DNA from 3 places in the Aneurinibacillus uraniidurans genome. Region 3 is predicted to be linked to each of the others. Evidence: riboswitches for the same ligand, from Rfam matches in the RefSeq annotation. Region 3 holds a riboswitch; each other region holds the start of a gene.
The links. A riboswitch is a leader RNA that binds a small molecule or an ion and turns the genes downstream of it on or off. The one in region 3 is predicted to bind cyclic di-GMP.
Positions count from the first base shown of each region.

Region 1: another riboswitch for cyclic di-GMP. It lies ahead of PO771_RS15625 (HD-GYP domain-containing protein); the one in region 3 lies ahead of PO771_RS18320 (methyl-accepting chemotaxis protein).
Region 2: another riboswitch for cyclic di-GMP. It lies ahead of PO771_RS04915 (HAMP domain-containing methyl-accepting chemotaxis protein); the one in region 3 lies ahead of PO771_RS18320 (methyl-accepting chemotaxis protein).

Region 1 is NZ_CP116902.1:3,123,802-3,130,207, forward strand. Features, by position in the region: gene PO771_RS15620 (Ig-like domain-containing protein) at 1-2,385, shown strand, start outside; gene PO771_RS15625 (HD-GYP domain-containing protein) at 2,717-3,721, opposite strand; cyclic di-GMP riboswitch class I at 3,854-3,945, opposite strand; gene PO771_RS15630 (CBS domain-containing protein) at 4,085-5,395, opposite strand; gene PO771_RS15635 (hypothetical protein) at 5,511-5,774, opposite strand; gene trmB (tRNA (guanosine(46)-N7)-methyltransferase TrmB) at 5,832-6,406, opposite strand, start outside.
Region 2 is NZ_CP116902.1:988,795-995,200, reverse strand. Features, by position in the region: gene PO771_RS04935 (serine hydroxymethyltransferase) at 1-212, shown strand, start outside; gene PO771_RS04930 (MFS transporter) at 282-1,499, opposite strand; gene PO771_RS04925 (MerR family transcriptional regulator) at 1,496-2,314, opposite strand; gene PO771_RS04920 (methyl-accepting chemotaxis protein) at 2,535-4,226, shown strand; cyclic di-GMP riboswitch class I at 4,374-4,459, shown strand; gene PO771_RS04915 (HAMP domain-containing methyl-accepting chemotaxis protein) at 4,624-6,045, shown strand; gene PO771_RS04910 (NAD(P)H-dependent flavin oxidoreductase) at 6,040-6,406, opposite strand, start outside.
Region 3 is NZ_CP116902.1:3,654,849-3,661,254, forward strand. Features, by position in the region: gene PO771_RS18315 (sensor histidine kinase) at 1-1,741, shown strand, start outside; gene PO771_RS18320 (methyl-accepting chemotaxis protein) at 1,880-2,731, opposite strand; cyclic di-GMP riboswitch class I at 2,852-2,939, opposite strand; gene truA (tRNA pseudouridine(38-40) synthase TruA) at 3,034-3,807, opposite strand; gene PO771_RS18330 (energy-coupling factor transporter transmembrane component T family protein) at 3,819-4,616, opposite strand; gene PO771_RS18335 (energy-coupling factor transporter ATPase) at 4,619-5,512, opposite strand; gene PO771_RS18340 (energy-coupling factor transporter ATPase) at 5,488-6,336, opposite strand.

The DNA of each region.
Region 1 (6,406 bases), 530 kb from region 3:
AAAACCGACTGGACTTCGAATACACCTGCTGTCGCAGATGTATATGCAGGTGTCGTTTCAGCCAAGTCAGAAGGTACTGCTGTACTTACTGCTACCTATATGGGGAAAACCGTTGTCGTCAATGTAAAAGTAAACAAAAAAGTAAAAGCACTCACCAGCACAAAGCAATCGCTTGATTTGCGTGCCGGAAGCTCCACGCAGGTTGAATTAACAGCAATCTATCAAGATGGAACAAGCGAAGACGTTACCAAAAAAGCTGATTGGGAAAGCGATACTAACTCTGTAATGGTAGTAAACGGATTGATCACAGGAGTTTCTGCCGGAACTGCTACCATCACAGCAAGTTATGGAAGTAAAACCGTTTTCATTCCGGTTAGCGTAGACGTTGCCAAGCGCATTGATGTAAACACAACTCAGGTCTCCCTGCTAGTAAAGGGAACCAAGAAAGTAACACTTACTGCTACCTATCCTGACGGAAAAGAGGAAGATGTTACTGAAAAAGCTGAATGGTCTACCGACAAAGCAAACGTAGCCGATGCATTAAAAGGAACAATTACGGGCTATGGCGTAGGAAAGGCAACCATCACCGCCAAATACGGCACAAAAACAGTAACCATTCAAGTTGATGTTGATCGCACTCTTAAACTCGATCTAAGTGAGCAGAATATCTTTATGAAAAGAAATGACACAAAAGAATTAAAGCTAACAGCAACATATCCCGATGGAACAACGAACGACATTACAGATCGGGCCACATGGTCTTCCAATAATGACAACATCGTAAGTGTATACAAAGGAAAAATTATTGCTACTTCTACAGGAGAAGCGATTATTACCGCTACCTATGGAGAAAAAACTGTATCGGCTACGATTAATGTCGAAACTCCTAGGAAATTAGAAGCAGACAAAGAGCTTCTTTCTTTAAAAAGTGGACAAACAGCGAAGATAAACCTTAGTTCCATCTATACGAACAACACACAAGAGACTGTTACGGATCAGGCAGAGTGGTCCATTGATAACGAAACCATAGCAGATGTCACAAAAGGGAATGTAACTGCTAAAAAGGCAGGACAAGCGACTATTACTGCCAAATACGGTGGGAAAAGCATTACCGTGAAAGTAGAAGTCGACATTCCGAATGTCATCACGCCTGATAAAAAGACCGTGAGTCTACCAATCGGTGGTGTTCAGTCAATCACGCTTACGTCCAGCTATCCTGATGGACATGCAGAAGATATTACGAGTAAAGCTGAGTGGAGCACCGCTTCCTCCGCCATCGCTGAAGTTCGGAATGGTGTCATTACAGGGGTTAGTACCGGTGCTACTACCATTACCGCTAAGTATGGTACACGAACTGCCACGATTCAAGTATCCGTAGGAGTGATGGATGGCTTAACAGCTTCTAAAACGCAACTACTCATGAAGCAGGGCAGCTCCGAGAACGTTATCGTAACGGCTAAATATGCTGACGGAAGCACAAAAGATGTTACAAAGGAAGCAACTTGGACAAGTTCCAATCCTAAAGTAGCAACAGTCGATGCTGGAAGCATCACCGCAGTTGCTTCCGGTGAAACTACAATTACTGCATCCCTTAACAGCAAAACCGTTAAAATTACGGTGCAAGTTGATCTCGCTAGTTCCCTTACTACGAACGTGCCTTTTGTCATTCTAAGCCTGGGAGAAACAAAACAAATCACGCTAACAGCCACTGATTCTCTGGGTACCAAAAAGGATGTAACCAAAGAAGCTGAGTGGTCAGTAAGTAATGTACGCAACGCTCAAGTGGTAGACGGACTTGTAACAGCCATCGGTAATGGAAGTATTAAAGTTACAGCTAAATACGGTGGTAAAACAATCTCCATCCCGGTTGAAATTAATGTCATCAGTAAACTAGAAGCGGATACACGATCAATCTCAACAAAAACAGGGAAAACTATTCAAATCAAACTTACAGCTACGCTTTCTGATGGCAGTACGCGTGACGTAACAACCAGTGCAGATTGGGCATCGGGCTCATATAATGTTGCGGATGTAACAAATGGTTTAGTATCAGCAACAGGATCCGGAAAAACGTCGATAGTCGCTAAGCTTAATGGAAGATCAATTTCCATTCCAATGGATGTCGACACGCTTAAATATTTAAAAACAGATGTAGTAAAAGTTACTTTAAAAACAGGGGCAACAAAGAACGTGAAAGCCATCGCTACCTATTACAGTGATGGGTTAGACGCTAATGTAACAAAGCCAGCTTTATGGACTAGCTCTAACATCATGATTGCCGATGTAAAAGATGGCGTTATTAAAGCAATAGGAAAAGGAACAGCTACAATTACTGTTTCGTATGCAGGAAAAACAACTAGAGTTTCTGTTACAGTTGAAGAATAAGTAAGGGGCTCCTCCTGTAGTTATCATGCTAAAAAGATGAAATATAAGGCAAAGACCATGCTTATTTAGTGTAATGCTGAATTTGAAGGCATGGTCTTTGTTTCTTATTCACATACCCTTCACCATAAAATAACAAATTCGACCTCCTCTTAATTTCATAAAAATAAGCCCAATCTTTTTATGGGCTTTTTCTCATTCTATTCATTTTTTCCGTAAATGATTAAGATACAATGAAATATCATCGACAATGATTTCCTCTGATTCGACTTCCTCAGTATATCTTAAAAAAAACAATTTTCATTCCCCATTCCCTCTCACTAATGCAGTAATCTTAAATATGTAATTCTTTTTTTAATCCCTCATTCGTTAGTACTTTTGACACCATAAGATTTAAATTACTAGCCAATGAAATCTCTTGGTTGCTAGAGGTGATTCGCACTACTGGTCGCTGTATGTGAGATTCGATACGCGTAACGATTGCGATCATATTATTATTCAAGGCGACCTTCATGCCAGGTGTATATGGAGGAACACTTCTAACAAACGCTTCAATAACAGAAGGTAGATATCCAACACCATTTTGCGTCATAATCATTTCAATCGCTTCATGCGGGGGCATGTTCTCTACAGACATAAGGTTTTCAAATAAGTTAGCTACAGCACAAACCTGGGCGATCTCCAAAAACTCACTTCCCTTAATGCCACGCGGATAACCAGTTCCATCCATCCGTTCATGATGCTGATAAGCAATATGAGCAGAAAGAAAACTAATCTCACGAACTTTCCTCAAAATTGAAAAACCTATTTCTGTATGCTCAATTTCTTTTGAATGGAGCTTTCCGATATCATGGAGCAAACATCCGATGGCTAAATCGTGCAATTGTAAATCATTATAGGACAATTTTTTAGATATCAATAAAGAAATCAGGGTAACATTTACAGCATGAGCATACGGGGATAATTCCGCAGGTAAGCTAGTGGAAGGGGTTAACATAATAGCACGCCGCTGCTTTACTTCCGCAACAAGCTTACGGGCAATAGACTGAAGGACACTGATTGGAAATAGTTGATTTGATGCTACTTTATCAAATATTTGTTTCAATCCCTGAATCATTTCGATCCACGTACGCATATCCAGCATTTCCTCAAGCGTAATGCCTTTTGATTCTTCATCTTCAATAATTAATGTCGTAATTCCCATATGCCGTAGTCTCTCTAGATATACAGGATGAACCCGATTTTCTGCCGCTAACAGAACCCTGCCTTTAGCATCATAAATCGGCTTTGCTAGTTTCATCTTGCTTTCTTGATACTGGGATATATGGATCATCCTCATTTTTTTACCTCCCTAAATATAAGCCCATAAATTTATAACATTCTTTTTAACAACGCAAAGAGCCTATGATTGGAATCATAGGCTCGTATAAGGAAAATAAACATCCTTAATTCACAGCTTATTTTCTAATCATTCGATAACTGGCTGGCATAATCGTACAGCATACAATCGTAGCCCCTATAGCTTTGCGTCACTAGGTTTCCCTAGTTTTGCCATTGTCGTGATTTTAACAATTACTGATTACATACAAATTTCATAAGTAAATAATACTACATAACTATTAATTTTCAATTATTATTTTTTTAATTTTAGGTAATAAAACACAAAATAATAGGTATTAGATAACAAATAATCACAACTACCCTATCGTTCAATTACCTGTGCTGTCATCATCGCCTTGCTTACCATCGTTCCCTGATTATACACTTCCACTTCCACTTTTCCGAACTTCCGACTCATCTCCAGCACACGCGGACGAATCTCTAGTACACTTTCAATTTGTACCGGCTTCAAGAAATAAACCGTAATGTTCTCCGGTACCATATCTCCTTTTTTAAATTGACGCAATGCATGGCTTCCGCACTCTGATACAAGCGTAGTTAATACCCCGCTCGAAATATTACCAAGATGGTTTGTCATCTGCGGCGTAACCTCACCCCTGAAATAAACGCCATTCTCACCTTTCTCTTCCTGGAAACGATTCATAATCAAGTCTGCGAACGTCTCACCCATCTGTGGTTGCTTCTGAATATATTGCAGCGCCTTTAGTACATCCTGACGCGTGATAACACCGAGCATTTTACGATGGTTATCCACAACCGGCAGCATCTCGATTCCTTCCCATACCATCGTATGAGCGGCCGATGCAACCGAGACACGCGAGACAACCGTAATCGGGTTTTTCGACATCACTTTCTCGATCGTCGTCAAATATTCATGACCCATTACGTCTTTCGTCGTCACAACGCCCTGTACTTTCATATTCTCGTCTACAACCGGGAAGCGACCGTGATCGACGGAAGCAGCCAGCCTGTGCCAGTCTGCGACTGTGCTTTTCGTCGTTAAGTAGTAGGACCCTTCTAATGGAATCAGAATGTCTTCCACCAGCATAATTTCTTTTTTGATCAGGCGGTCATAAATCGCCCGGTTAATCAGCGTCGCTACCGTAAACGTGTCGTAGCTGCTCGATATAATCGGAAGCTGCAGCTCATCGGCCAGTTTTTTCACTTCATCACTCGTATCAAATCCACCTGTAATCAGTACTGCTGCACCGTGCTGAAGCGACAGCTTATGTGCCTGATAGCGATTCCCGACAATCAGCAAGCTTCCGGCATCCACATACCGCATCATCGCTTCCAGCTTCATCGCACCGATGACAAATTTATAGAGCGTTTTATGTAGACCTTCCCGTCCACCAAGCACATGTCCGTCTATAATATTGACAACTTCAGCGAATGTCAGCTTTTCAATATTCTGCTTTTTCTTCTTCTCAATTCGTACCGTACCTACCCGTTCAATCGTACTAACAAGTCCTTGATTTTCTGCCTCTTTAATCGCCCGATAGGCAGTGCCTTCGCTGACCTCGAGGTCTTTTGCGACCTGTCGGACAGAAATTTTACTGCCAACCTCGAGATCTTCGATGTGCTGGAGGATTTGTTCATGTTTGGTTGCCATGTAATCACCTTTTCCTGTATCAATCTGTATTACTATTATTATACTGTTTCAATATAACAATAACAAACACAAAATAAGCCACTCCTTATCGGAATGGCTTACTCTGTTATGGTCATTATGCTTCTTGTGTTCTGCCTCGTTCACGATGCTGCTCCTCCGATACAACTACAGGTGGAGTCCCGATATCACGCCGCTCACGCAGGTGAATGATCTGATACAGATGTGCCCCAATAATCAGAAGTGCGAATCCGAGCCAGATTATACTAAATGTAAAAGCAGTTGAATGTACGTTCAGAAGCGGTAAACGCGGCAACCCGTACAGCACAATAAAAAACGCGATAATCAAATAACTAATACTGCGAATCAGCTGTCCCATCATGCTCACCTCATAAGCAGTATATGCATGGGGTATGCCTGTCAGTACAACTTGTCCGCCCTATTTTTTACCGTGTGCCAGTGCCATTAACTGAATCGGATGAGCGGCAAGACAGCGATAGATGCGCATGCCTCGCTCCACAAACTTTGCTTCATACTCTGTCATCACATTGCCTTCTGCATACTCACTTTTGTGCAGATCAAGCGTGATACCGGAGAGTAGGAACATCTCATGCGCAAACTCATTTAGGCTATATTCAAACAATGTTTCATTATCTGTTTTAAGCTGAATGTATCCGTCCGGATTTAACACGTTCTTGTACTTAGAAAGAAAAGAACGATCTGTCAGACGACGCTTCGCATGACGCTTTTTCGGCCATGGATCGCTAAAATTTAAATAGATACGGTTCACTTCACCTGGCGCGAAGTAGTCTTCAAGGTCATTTACATTGATCCAGAGAAAGGAAATGTTCGTAAGTCCTTTTGCTTCTGCTTTTTTCACTGCTTGAATTAGAACTTCTTCATGCAGTTCTACCCCGAAGAAATTAATGTCTGGATTTTGTTCGGCAAGCGTAGTAATGAAGTTACCTTTGCCAGTTCCAAGCTCGATATGGATCGGATTATCATTACCAAAAA
Region 2 (6,406 bases), 1.2 Mb from region 3:
CACTAAGCCCATCCGTAACAAGCGGAATACGTGTTGGTACACCAGCTGTAACAACACGAGGAATGAACAAGCAAGCTATGAAGGAAATTGCTAGTTTAATGGAGCAAGCTCTTAAGAATCCATGTAATGACACGATTAAACATAACGTTCGTAACCATGTCACGGAACTTTGCGCCACGTTTCCAATATACACGGAGCTGTGCAAATCATAATAAAAATCAGCTATCCTTTCTGTGAACCTTCACAAAAGGATAGCTGATACCTCATTCTTATTCAGAGAATCACACCGTACGTGCAGTACGTCGATCCAGCATCACGCTCCAAACAGTCAGTATAATACCAACGAGCGTAATAAGCGAAGCTGACCATGGTATAGCCGATAACCCTAGAGGACTATCAACCACCAATCCACCGACGAAAGCGCCGATTGCGTTACCCATATTGAAGGCAGAAATATTAAGCGTTGACGCTAGCTCTTGTGCGTCCCCCGCTTTCTGTAGCACTCGCATGTTGAGCGGCGCAATAATGCTGTAAGCGCCAATACCCCAGACGAATACAGTGACAACAGCAGCGGCTTTGTGATGACTCGTCAAAGTAAAAATCGCCATAGACACCGAAAGTAATGCCATACCGCCAAATAAAGTGGGTAAAAGCTTTCTATCAGCCAACTTACCTCCTAGTAAGTTGCCGATCATAGAGCCAACACCGAAAATAAGCAAAATGACGGAAATTGACCCACTAGAAAAGCCCGATATCCGCTCTAAAATGGGCGTAATGTAGGTAAACCCAGCAAATGTTCCTCCGGTTCCGAACACTGTCACCAGAAGAATCAAAAGGAAGGCAGGACGGCTTACAATGCCCATTTGTTCTTGCAAAGAAACACCTCTCGCACGCGGCAGTTCTGGAATCTGTTTTATAATCCCTAGCAATACCACAGCTGAAAGCAACGTGATCAAAAGAAAAGGAAAGCGCCAGCCGAGCTGTTGACCAATGAACGTACCGAGCGGAGCACCAAGTATCACCGCTACTGTCAGCCCTGCTCCAATCATCGCGATGCTTCTTCCCTCCTTACCGGGCTCAGCCAAGTCCTTAGCGGTGACGACGATGATGCCGAAAAGAGTCCCATGTGCGAAAGAACTAATGATTCTCCCTATTAGCAGTACCTCATAAGAAGGGGCTAACGTACAAAGGATACCACCAACAATGAATATACCTAAAAACAGGCTCAGCAGTGTCTTACGAGGAAGCGTGCTGGTCACAGCTGTTAAAATCGGTCCGCCAAATACGACGCCAAGTGCGTACCCAGTAACAAGCATTCCCGTAGTCGAAATCGATACACCGGTCTCGTTTGCAATAGGCAACAAGAGCCCCATCGGGAGCAGCTCAGCGGTGCCAATCGCAAATACAGCTAGCATTAAGAGCCATAACGCAAACGTTCTTTCTCGGCTGGTAAGATCATTTATCCTGTCAGTCGTACAGATCCTTTGACCCGGCATCATTTGTTGCCTCCGACAATCGGCATTTGACTTTCGGTTACATACAGAAATTCGCTACCTTCTTGGGGCGATAAATAAACTTCCCTGCTTGGCATTTCTGAACTTATTTGATAGCCATTCCTCTCAATCCATGAACCAAGATCAATACTCACTGGCGAATCGGAGTCTGGACGACTCATGTGAGTCACTGACGCAACGGTCATTTCCGGGAGTATTTTTGTCTGAAACCGGGCTGTGTCCGGCAATGTGCGTGGAGTTTGGCAGGCAATTTCCAGATGGATGCTGCTTTCGCATTCTGGACAACTGTGCCATACCACCATGTAAGAAACTGGAAACGGTAGCCCATTCCACTTTAAATATTCATCGATCTCTTCGAACAACCTGGGGATATTTGCTCTGCTTGTAGTCTCTCTAATCGATACAGCCAGTAACGGTTCGACCTTCTTAACCAGAACTTCATGACGGGGCACACCGTCTCCTCTCCGTTCAATCTGTTCCAGCCTTGCCTCTATACGTCTCAAACGCTCCATTTCCGACTGAATCAGCGACTGTACTTCTGCCTGCTTGAGTCGAAACATACCGCGAATTTCCGTAGGAGACACATCATCACTCAGAAGCGGCTTAATTTGCTCCAGTGTAAAGCCAAGATCCTTAAACGCTAAAATCCGATGCAAACGAAGCAGCTGATCACTCGTGTAATAACGATAGCCACTTTGTTGATCTGTATAGGCAGGTTTGAGTAGTTCAAGCTGGTCATAAAAGCGTAATGTTTTGGCCGGAACTTGACTCAATTTAGAGAATTCACTGATCTTAAACATGATCATCTTCCTTTCCTAGTATTTATCATGACGTATTCTGGTCTTTACTATAAACCTTCCACAAAAGGGGAAAGTCAACTATTTATGTAACCCAAAAATCCAAACCAGTAAAACAGAATAATTAGTTTATTTAAAAAATTTCTTTTATGACATAAGTCTATTATACTAATATAAACACTATGATCATTCACATTTGTTACAAATGGAGGTTGGCTAAGCTTTGAAAATTAGAACCAAACTTATTGGGGCACTCGTTGTCCTAATAGTTGCACTTATGAGTATGGGTACCTATCAGTTCGTTACATCTAGCAAAATTCAAGAAAAAACGAAAGAAATGCTAGAAATCGAACAAATGCGCGTTACGCTTAAATCGATTCAATATCGTCTTACGGGTATTTCTAATGATGAACGCGCTTTCCTTTTAACAGGAAAGGCCGAATATCCACAAGAAATCAAGAAAAAAGCAACGGATATTACAACATACCTCATGCAACTTGATACCCTTTCAGCATCTCTTTCCGAGAACAACCAAGGAATAGAGGAGATAAAGAAACAGTACCAAGCGTACATAACCACAAGTGAGCATATGATCTCAACATATAATCATGGAGATAAAACGCAAGCAGCCCAGATCCATTTTCAAGAAGAGCGATCCATTCGTAAAGAAGGACTTGATCCGGCCGTCGACAATCTAGTTAAAGCCACTGAAAAGCAAACACAAGAACATCTTCTAACATTACAAACAATCGAATCTAATCAAAGAATTCTACTTGGAAGTGTGATCAGTGTATTAGTCGTATCCGGATTGATTATCGGATTTGTCATCTTACGCTCTATCATTCAACCATTATACGTGTTACGGGATCGATTAAGTGAGATTGCAGAAGGTGGGGCTGATTTATCTCAACGTATCGTCTTAAATAGACGAGATGAACTTGGAGATGTCGCTGCATCTTTTAATAAAATGGTGAGCAATCTTCAACATTTAATTCAACAGTTTGAACAGAACGCCAATCTTGTAGCTTCCACTTCGCAGGAAGTCGCAGCTAGCGTGGAACAAACAAATCAAGCTACCGAACAAATTACACTTGCCGTACAGGAAATCGCCACTGGCCTTGACCGACAAGTGGAAAACGCGGACCAGGCAGTAAAAACAGTATCCGGCATTTCTCAAGCAATAGAAGAAGCAACACATTCAATCGAAACCGTAGCCGAGATTACCCTATCGGCTGAAGAAAAATCGAGCAGCGGCACAAATCTGGTACAACAAACTCTTACACAGTTACATCAAATGCAACAGAGTGTACAAGCTACTGCAGGAGTTATAAATGGATTAGGGGAAAAAGCAGAAGAAATCACCACAATTATTGGCATCATGAGTGAAATTGCTGCACAGACAAACCTACTTGCTCTCAACGCAGCGATTGAAGCAGCTAGAGCAGGCGAACACGGCAAAGGGTTTTCTGTCGTTGCTGATGAAGTCCGAAAACTAGCGGAGCAATCCAGTACGGCAGCTGACCAAATTCAGTCTGTTATTCATGGCATTCAAAACGAAACGAAACACGCCATTGCCTCCATGCACACAGGTACGAGGGCCGTTGAAACCGGCTTGCATATGGCAGAACAAACCGGTTCCGCCTTCCATAGTATTGCTGATACAATCAACAAAATTAAATCATGTACGAATGATGTTGTTGTATTAATGACTCAGGTTAGCGAATACTCGCAGACAATGTTACCTCAGATTACGGAGATCTCACATTTGTCTGAAGAAAGTTCTGGTATGAATCAACAAGTTGTCGCCGCTACGGAAGAGCAAACTGCTTCCATGGAGGAAATAACCGCCTCAGTTAGTCAACTTCATCACATGTCACAAGAATTACATCGACTTACACACCAATTCAAATTTTAATCTACAGACGAAGCCCTTCTATTGTGAAGGGCTTCGTCTGTGTACTCTTCTTTTATCTACTTTTAAGTATTTATTAAGATTACGATAGTAATATTCAAAACAGGCAAGATTTCTGGTAACATCGGACTAGTAAAACATTACTATAGGTTCTGAAAAAGGCAAACTTATTGAAAAATAAGGACGCAAAGCCATGGGTCTAAAGTTTGTATAAACTATGACAGCCGGTTGCCGAAGTCACATATTCGTAATGATTCTTTTAGCCAAAGAATAAATCCAACTTTTTATATTTTTTAACTTGAGATTTATTCGTACATGACCCAAAAGAATCGGATGACTAGGCTATTCCCAAAATGGATAGTCTTTTTCTTTTCCTAGAATCAAAAAGGGGAGAATTATCGTGAGAGATTTAAAAATTCGGACACGCGTATTAATTGGTTTTTCCGCAACACTACTTCTGTTACTTATGGTTTCATTTATCGGGTATCACGGTTCTGTTCAAACGAAAGAAAAATATGATGATTTAATTAATCGAGCCATGCCAGCTGCCGTTGAAGTACAAAATATGAATTATAATTTGGCAGTAATCGCATCAAGTTTACGTGGGTATGTTGCGTATGGTGATGATACATACTTAAATACGTTACAGAAATCAAAAGAACAATTTCATAAAAACATAGAAAACTTATTAGCCATGACCCAAGTCGAAGAAAATCAACGGTTAATCAAAGAAATCATCGCAGCTAGCGGCGAATATGAGAAAATAGTTGATCTTTCCATTGATGCGGGAAAGAACAGAGATATCGCAAAAGCCAAAAATCTATCCTTGCAAGGTAGGGTTTATTTACAAACAGCGCAAGAAAAGTCCACACAATTAAAAAGCAATATTGATACAGTTGTTCGTGATACACAGCAAGCCACTTCTGAGAAGAGCGCTCGAACCAATTTATTAACCTTAATTTTTTCTACCATCGCATTATTAATAGGCATTATTCTTTCTATCATTATCTTCCGTTCAATCGTACGCTTAACAAAAGAACTCATTACATTCACTGAACATGTGGCAGCTAGCTCGCAGCAAATTTCAGCAAGTACTGAAGAAATTGCCCATGGAAGTCAGCAGCAAGCCGCTTCAGCTAGTCATTCATCGGAACTTGTAAAAGAAATGACGAATGTGATCCAATCGGTAGCTAAAAATACAGAGCAAGCCTCTATTTTTTCCGAGAAGGCTGTAGAACTATCCATCGATGGGAACGGCGTGATTCAAGAAGCCGTAACAGGAATGAGAGATGTTAGACAAAAAATGGATAAACTCGAGAAAGAATCCCAGCAAATTCAAGAGATTATTAAGGTGATTAGTCAGATTGCTGATCAAACAAATCTGTTAGCACTTAATGCGGCGATTGAAGCTGCACATGCGGGGGAAGCAGGCAATGGATTCGCCGTTGTTGCAGGCGAAGTTCGAAAACTTGCGGAAAGAAGTCGACAAGAGACGAAAGAAATTTCAACACTAACCCTATTGATACAGCAAGGGATAGAAGATGCTGTTTTAAGTGCGAAAATAGGCGATGAAGAAGCGCAAAATGCAGGCAAATCGTTTGAACAAATTAAAACAATTGTGCAAGAATTATCCGGTCGTGTGTCGGAGATTGCAGCGGCTACTGAGGAACAGGCAGCTCAATCATCAGAAGTGCTAGGTGCAGTTGAAAACATCGCCGCCGTTACACAACAAACAGCAGCTGGCACAGAAGAAACCGCTGCTGCTGTCGTTGAGATGGCGAACATGTCAGAAAAATTGTCTCATCTTATTACTAAATTATAGTCGGTCAGGGGCAGGCATGAGAGAATTCCGTGCTTGCTCATATTCTTTTCGCAGCTCGGCCACAACATCAGCAATCGGCGCGATCTGCTTGATCGCGCCTACTCCTTGTCCGGCGGACCAAATATGTTTCCACGCCTTCGCTTCCGTTTCAGCTGCTTGTGAGAAAGAGAAATCCATCGATTCTTTCTTTTGTAAATGATTCGGGTCAAGTCCTGCATTGCGAATGCTTGGCACGAGATAATTAGCGTGTACGCCACTAAATGCATCCGTATAAATCAAATCTTCCGCACCAGATTCCAGCAGCATGTGCTGATACGCTTCACTAGCAAAGCTTTCAGACGTAGCAATAAAGCGCGTTCCC
Region 3 (6,406 bases):
TTTAACCTTGCCGCACGTATGGAATGGATATGAATGGAACGGAACCAAGCTTCCCGCAGAAGGATATGCAACCTTCATGCTGACAGTACGACTGAACCCACGCGAAAAAAATCGGTTACAGGCCATCTACATGCCAATCGCTTCTACCGCATACAGACTGATTGTAAATGGAAAACAGCTGTCGACGAATGGTATTGTCGGAACGACGAAAGAGACAATGAAGCCTCAGTATCTGCCGCGCTTAGTCTATTTACAGCCAGAAACGGACACGCTGCATATCGTATTACAAATTTCAAATTTCATGCATAAAAACGGAGGAATATGGAAAGAAATCCAGCTTGGCGACGCCCAACAGCTTGCGAATTGGAAAGAGGGTACCATCATTAAGCAAAGCTTCTTCATCGCAACCTTTCTTGTGTTCGGGCTTTACCATCTCGCCATCTATATTCCTCGCCGCCGAGATGTATATTCCTTATATTTTGGGATATTCTGTTTTCTCATCAGCGTCCGGGCTGCCTTACAGGATAACATCTCTTTGATTCAAATGTTCCCGAACTTCAACTGGGAACTCGCACTTAAATTCGAATACGAGGCCATCTTCATTGGGCTTCCAACTTTCCTGATGCTCATTCAGTCTTTATATCCACAAGACATAAACCAAAAATTCGTTCGTATCGTCCAGGTGATCAGCTTGTGTTTTGTATTCGTGACAGCTGTCACTCCAGCGATCATCTATACTCAACTTATCACCGCATATTATCTCGTTATGCTTATTGTGATTTCATACATCATGTATGCCCTTATTCTTACCGTCGTCCGCAAGCGGGCTTTCAGTATCACTAACTGTCTCGCGGCAAATTTCTTTTTGATTACGGCGATTGGCGATATTCTGTACTACAACCAGATCATCCGATATGGAAATTTCACATCGTTTGGTTTATTTGTATTTACACTCGTCCAATTTACAAATTTATCGGTCGGGTATGCACGTAACTACCGTGATGTAGAACAACTATCTGATGAATTAAAAGATCTGAACAATACGCTCGAACAACGTGTACAGGAACGAACGAAATCACTGGAGCATTCCATACGCGAGACCGCTAAAGCAAGGGCGGAAATGTCAGCACTCGAAGAGCGAAATCGCATCGCCGGAGATATTCACGATATTGTCGGACATACACTGACCACAACCATTGTGCAAATCGAAGCGGGCAAACGACTTGTTGAGAAAGATTTATCACGGGCATTAGAGAAGTTCGAACTATCACAAGATCTCGTGCGAAACGGATTGAATGAAATCAGGCGCGCGATCCGAATTGAACACGAAGATGAACAATCTTTTATCTTTCCAGATGCACTGCACCATCTCATCGCCGAAACGATAAAGTATACAGGAGTGACAATCGATGCTTCAATCTCTCCTCTGCCTTCTCTTACTAAGGCACAAAAAAAATTTATCTATCATGCGCTGCAAGAAGGTCTGACAAATGGAATTCGTCATGGGCAAAGCACCCACTTTATTTTCCTCTTGGAACGGCGGAATACAGCCCTGCACTTCGTACTCAAGGACAACGGCGTAGGCTCATCTGCCATCACATGTGGCTTCGGACTGACCATGATGCAAAAACGCGCTCGACAACTGAAGGGGGACGTCACCCTTTCATCACAATCGGGAAAAGGATACACAATCTCCATTACGATGCCAATCATCCAAATGGGGAAAGAGTCTCTTCTGTAGTATATCATGAGGAGAATACGAGAGAACTTTAGGACACAGCCTGTGTATAGTGGCAGGCTGTGCATCTTTTATGAAATTACCTCTATTTATCAAAAAAGAGGCTGTTCCAAAAACAGCTTCGGAACAGCCTCTATACTTCTATATGGATAGGGAGTTAGATAACTCTTCTATTTTTTTCGCATTTTCCTCTAATACAATCATCGAGGCACTAATCTCTTCTGTAGCAGCCGCTTGCTGTTGGGCGTGAGCATCGATTTTAAAGATACCTTCTGTCATCTTTTCAACTGAATGTAAAATTTGATTCATTTTATTGGAAATATCGTCCAAACTACCCTTCGTATCCTGGGCTAATTTTCGCACTTCGTCCGCCACCACAGCAAATCCTCTACCGGCGTCTCCCGCCCGCGCTGCCTCAATCGCAGCATTTAATGATAACAAGTTTGTCTGATCAGCAATACGCTTAATTAACTTAAGTACATCCCCGATCATCATGATTTCAGCCTTTGCTTCCCCGGAAACCGTGTTCAAATCACGTACCGCATCCGCTAGCCCGGAAGCTCCCGTTGCGATTTCTTCACTCGCTTTCGTTGTACTTAACGAGGTCTCAATCAGATTAGAAGCCATATCGATGAGCGCCTGTTGTTTGGTTAAAGGAGACGTAATGGCCAGACAACCGACAATCTTACCGTAAGAGTCCATGACAGGAATCGCTAGTCCCTGATAAGCAACTTGAAAAGATGACTCTGCCTTTGTTACCATCTGTGACATTCTTTTTTTCGCGTTCATTACTTGAGCAGACAAAACATTTGGTGGGATTTTATCTCCTACTTTAAGCTTCAGATGAATATCACCCTCCAGGTATCCTAAAACCTCCAGTTCCCGATTTACAACAAGCACTGTACTGACCCGATTAAAAAGTTCATATATGTGCTTTCCTGCTTCAACCGCATACTCCAGTTCCCTGCCTATCTCTACTGCTTGTGTGCTCATAAGTATTTCCTCCTTGTATGTGCTTCTCTCCTACATGATTCTCTCTTGCTATCTCTATTTTTCTTTAAAAAAGGGCTATTTCTCGCATCGCAAGAAATAGCCCTGAAATAAAATAAGGCTTTCGGTAACCCGGCTATCATAGTTTACAAAAAACCGTAGACCCGTGGCTTTGCGTCCTCACCTTTCAATGAGTTTGCCATTGTCGATGCACAACAATTTTTATATTCAACGTTTATATAGTACCAAAGAAATGTACTTCATTCCCTTGGAAGTGCAATATTTGCACCATATCTTCTTTTCCCTTACTCTTTATACTTTACATCCCACAAATACAGTCCCTGCGGTGGAACATTCACCTTGCGAACAGACGGACTTTTAGACGCTAGCATCTCTTTCACATACTCCGGTGTCCAGCGGCCCTTCCCGACCTCAAGCAGCGCTCCTGTCAGCATCCGCACCATATTATATAGGAATCCACTGCCGCGGAACGTCAGCCATATATCTTGTCCCTGTCCCTTCACGTATGGCTCACGCTCCTCTACATCGATCCGTATCTCATAGATGGTTCGCACCTTGCTATCGACATGCGTCCGTACCGAACAAAATGATGTAAAATCATGCGTACCAATAAAGTGCTCCGCCGCCGCACGCATCTGCTCAATCTGCAGCGGTACCCGCACCCAATACGCCCGATCCAGCAAAAACGGATCAGCCTGGCGCTGATTCAGAATGCGATAACGATACGTTTTCTCCACCACATCATACCGCGCATGGAAATCAAACGGCATCTCTTTCGACTCTAGCACCACAATATCCTCTGGCAAAAACGTGTTCATCGCCTGCACAAACCGCTCACCTGGTATATTACTTGTCGTAATAAAATGAGCGGTCTGATACCGGGCATGTACACCTGCATCCGTTCGCCCGGATACCGCAAGCGGTGCTTCATGTCCAACAAGACGTTTGAGTACCTTCTCCATCTCTTCCTGTACGCTCGGCAGCACCCGCTGGCGCTGAAAGCCATGGTACGCCGTACCTCGATATGAAAATACAAGTTTAATCTTACGTTCCTGCATCCTGCTTCCCCTTATGTGCGAAATACAATAATCACGACAGCCACAATCGCAATCACAACTCCAAATCCAACATCTACTGCTCCATAGCGAAGCTGCCGGTATTTCGTCCGGCCTACGCCGCCACGATAACCGCGTGCTTCCATCGCAAACGCCAGCTCCTCCGCCCGCCGAAATGACTGTACAAACAGCGGTACAATAATAGGCAATGTGCTTAGTACACGCTTAATAATCGAACCGCTTGAAAATGAAGCTCCACGCGACATTTGCGCTTTGGCGATTTTCTCCGTTTCCTCCATCAATGTTGGAATAAAGCGGAGCGAGATCGACATCATCAACGCCAGCTCATGCGCCGGAAACCCAACACGCTTCAGCGGGGAAAATAAACTCTCTAATCCATCTGTTAACTGAATCGGAGACGTTGTCAGCGTAAGAAACGACGCAACCATCATTAACAAAATAATCCGTACCGAGACAAGCACTGCATCTCGCACACCCTGTTCATGAATCTGGAGGAACTTCCACGTAAATAGCAGTCGTCCTTCTTCATTCATAAACAGCTGCAACAGCGCGGTAATTACAATAATCCATAATGCCGGCTTCAGCCCACGCAGTACATACAAGATCGGCACACGAGCGATCCCAATCCCTAGCAGACAAACCACCGCCGCTACAATCATCGAAAGAGGGCTATTCGCCAGAAAAACAAGGATAAGAAACAGGCACGTACCGATGAGCTTGCTGCGTGGATCACAGCGGTGTAAGACCGAGTTTCCCGGCACATATTGCCCAATCGGTACACGGTTCGCCAAATTCATCGTCGCAACCCTCCCTTCTTGCCAAAGCGATGCGAGATTTCATCAGCTAGCTTTTCCGAATCAAAAATATCATACGGAAGCGGCTTTATCGAAAGGGGCTCAGATTTTAAGCGCTCGTTAAATTGCATAATAAACTGTGTAATGTCCGGCAGATCCAATCCTGCTGCACGAATACGTTCCGGGTCGCGGAATACATCTGCAGGTGTACCTTCCATCCACAGCTTTCCTTCGTTGAGTACATATAAATAATCCGCATACAGCGCCGCGTCTTCCATACTGTGCGTCACAAGCACCGTGGTCCGCTTCTCTGTACGATGAATGCGGGCGACCATCCCCAAGATTTCTTTATGTCCAGCCGGATCAAGGCCTGCGGTTGGCTCATCTAACACAAGCACCTGTGGGTCCATCACCAGCACACCGGCAAGCGCTACACGCCGCATCTGACCGCCGCTAAGCGCAAACGGTGATTTCTCCCCGATTTTATCCGGGTCAAGACCAACAAGCCTCAGCGCTGCATCTACACGCCCATCAATCATCTCTGTAGGCAATCCCATATTTACAAGCCCGAAGGCTACATCTTTACGAACCGTCTCTTCAAAAAGCTGGTACTCCGGGTACTGGAATGCAAGTCCGACTTTCTGACGAAGCACTTCCAACCCTTTTTTCTTTTTCACCGGAAGCACAAAGTCCCCGATGGTCATCGTCCCTTCTGTCGGCTCTAGCAGACCATTAAGCATCTGAATGAGCGTCGACTTACCGGAACCTGTATGCCCAATTACCGCTACATATTGGCCATAGGGAATCGAGAGTGACATCTCCTGCAGCGCCCGTTTCTCAAAAGGTGTAGCTTTGCCATATGTGTAACCTACTTCTTCAAAGCGGATGTCCATAGACAATCTAGCACTCCTTCCGTCGTCATCTCAAGTTCCGGGAATGACATTCCCTTCTTCCGCAGGCGATACTGCAAGGCTGAGGCGAATGGAACATCAAGCCCCAGATCACGCAGCCAGTCTACACGCTGGTAGATGTCAGTCGGTACTCCTTCCCCGATCATGGAGCCACCGTCCATCACAATAATCCGGTCGCTTGCAAGCGTTTCCTCTAAATAATGCGTAATCTGAATCACGGTCATGCCAAGCTCACGGTTCATCCGGTGTACAACATCAAGTACTTCCCGGCGTCCGCGTGGATCAAGCATCGCTGTCGCTTCGTCGAGCACAAGCACGGCTGGACGGATCGCCAATATCCCGGCAATAGCCACCCGCTGCTTCTGCCCGCCGGAGAGACGGTTCGGCTCTGCCTGCCGATACGCGGTCATCTGTACTTTCTCTAATGCATCAATAATTCGCACTTCCATCTCTTCTGGAGGTACGCCAATATTCTCCATTCCGAATGCAATGTCATCTTCCACTGTAGGGGCAACGAACTGATTATCTGGGTTCTGGAACACCATACCGACTGTCTGGCGCACATCCCAGATGCGCTTCTCATCCGTTGTTACAATCCCATTGACTTCTACGACTCCTTCGGTCGGCAACAGCAAGCCATTCAACATTTTGGCAAGTGTCGACTTACCAGACCCATTATGCCCAATAATCGAAAGAAACTCCCCTTGCTTTACTTCAAACGAAACGCCCTTCACCGCACGCTCGTCTGCCCCCTCATACGCAAACGAGACATCTGTCAGGCGGATGATACTCTCGCTCACGCCCATCCTCTCCTTGACGCTCAAATCGTTTTTTATACGCAAAAAAAGGGTGATTACTCCTCACCCTTTCTTGCGT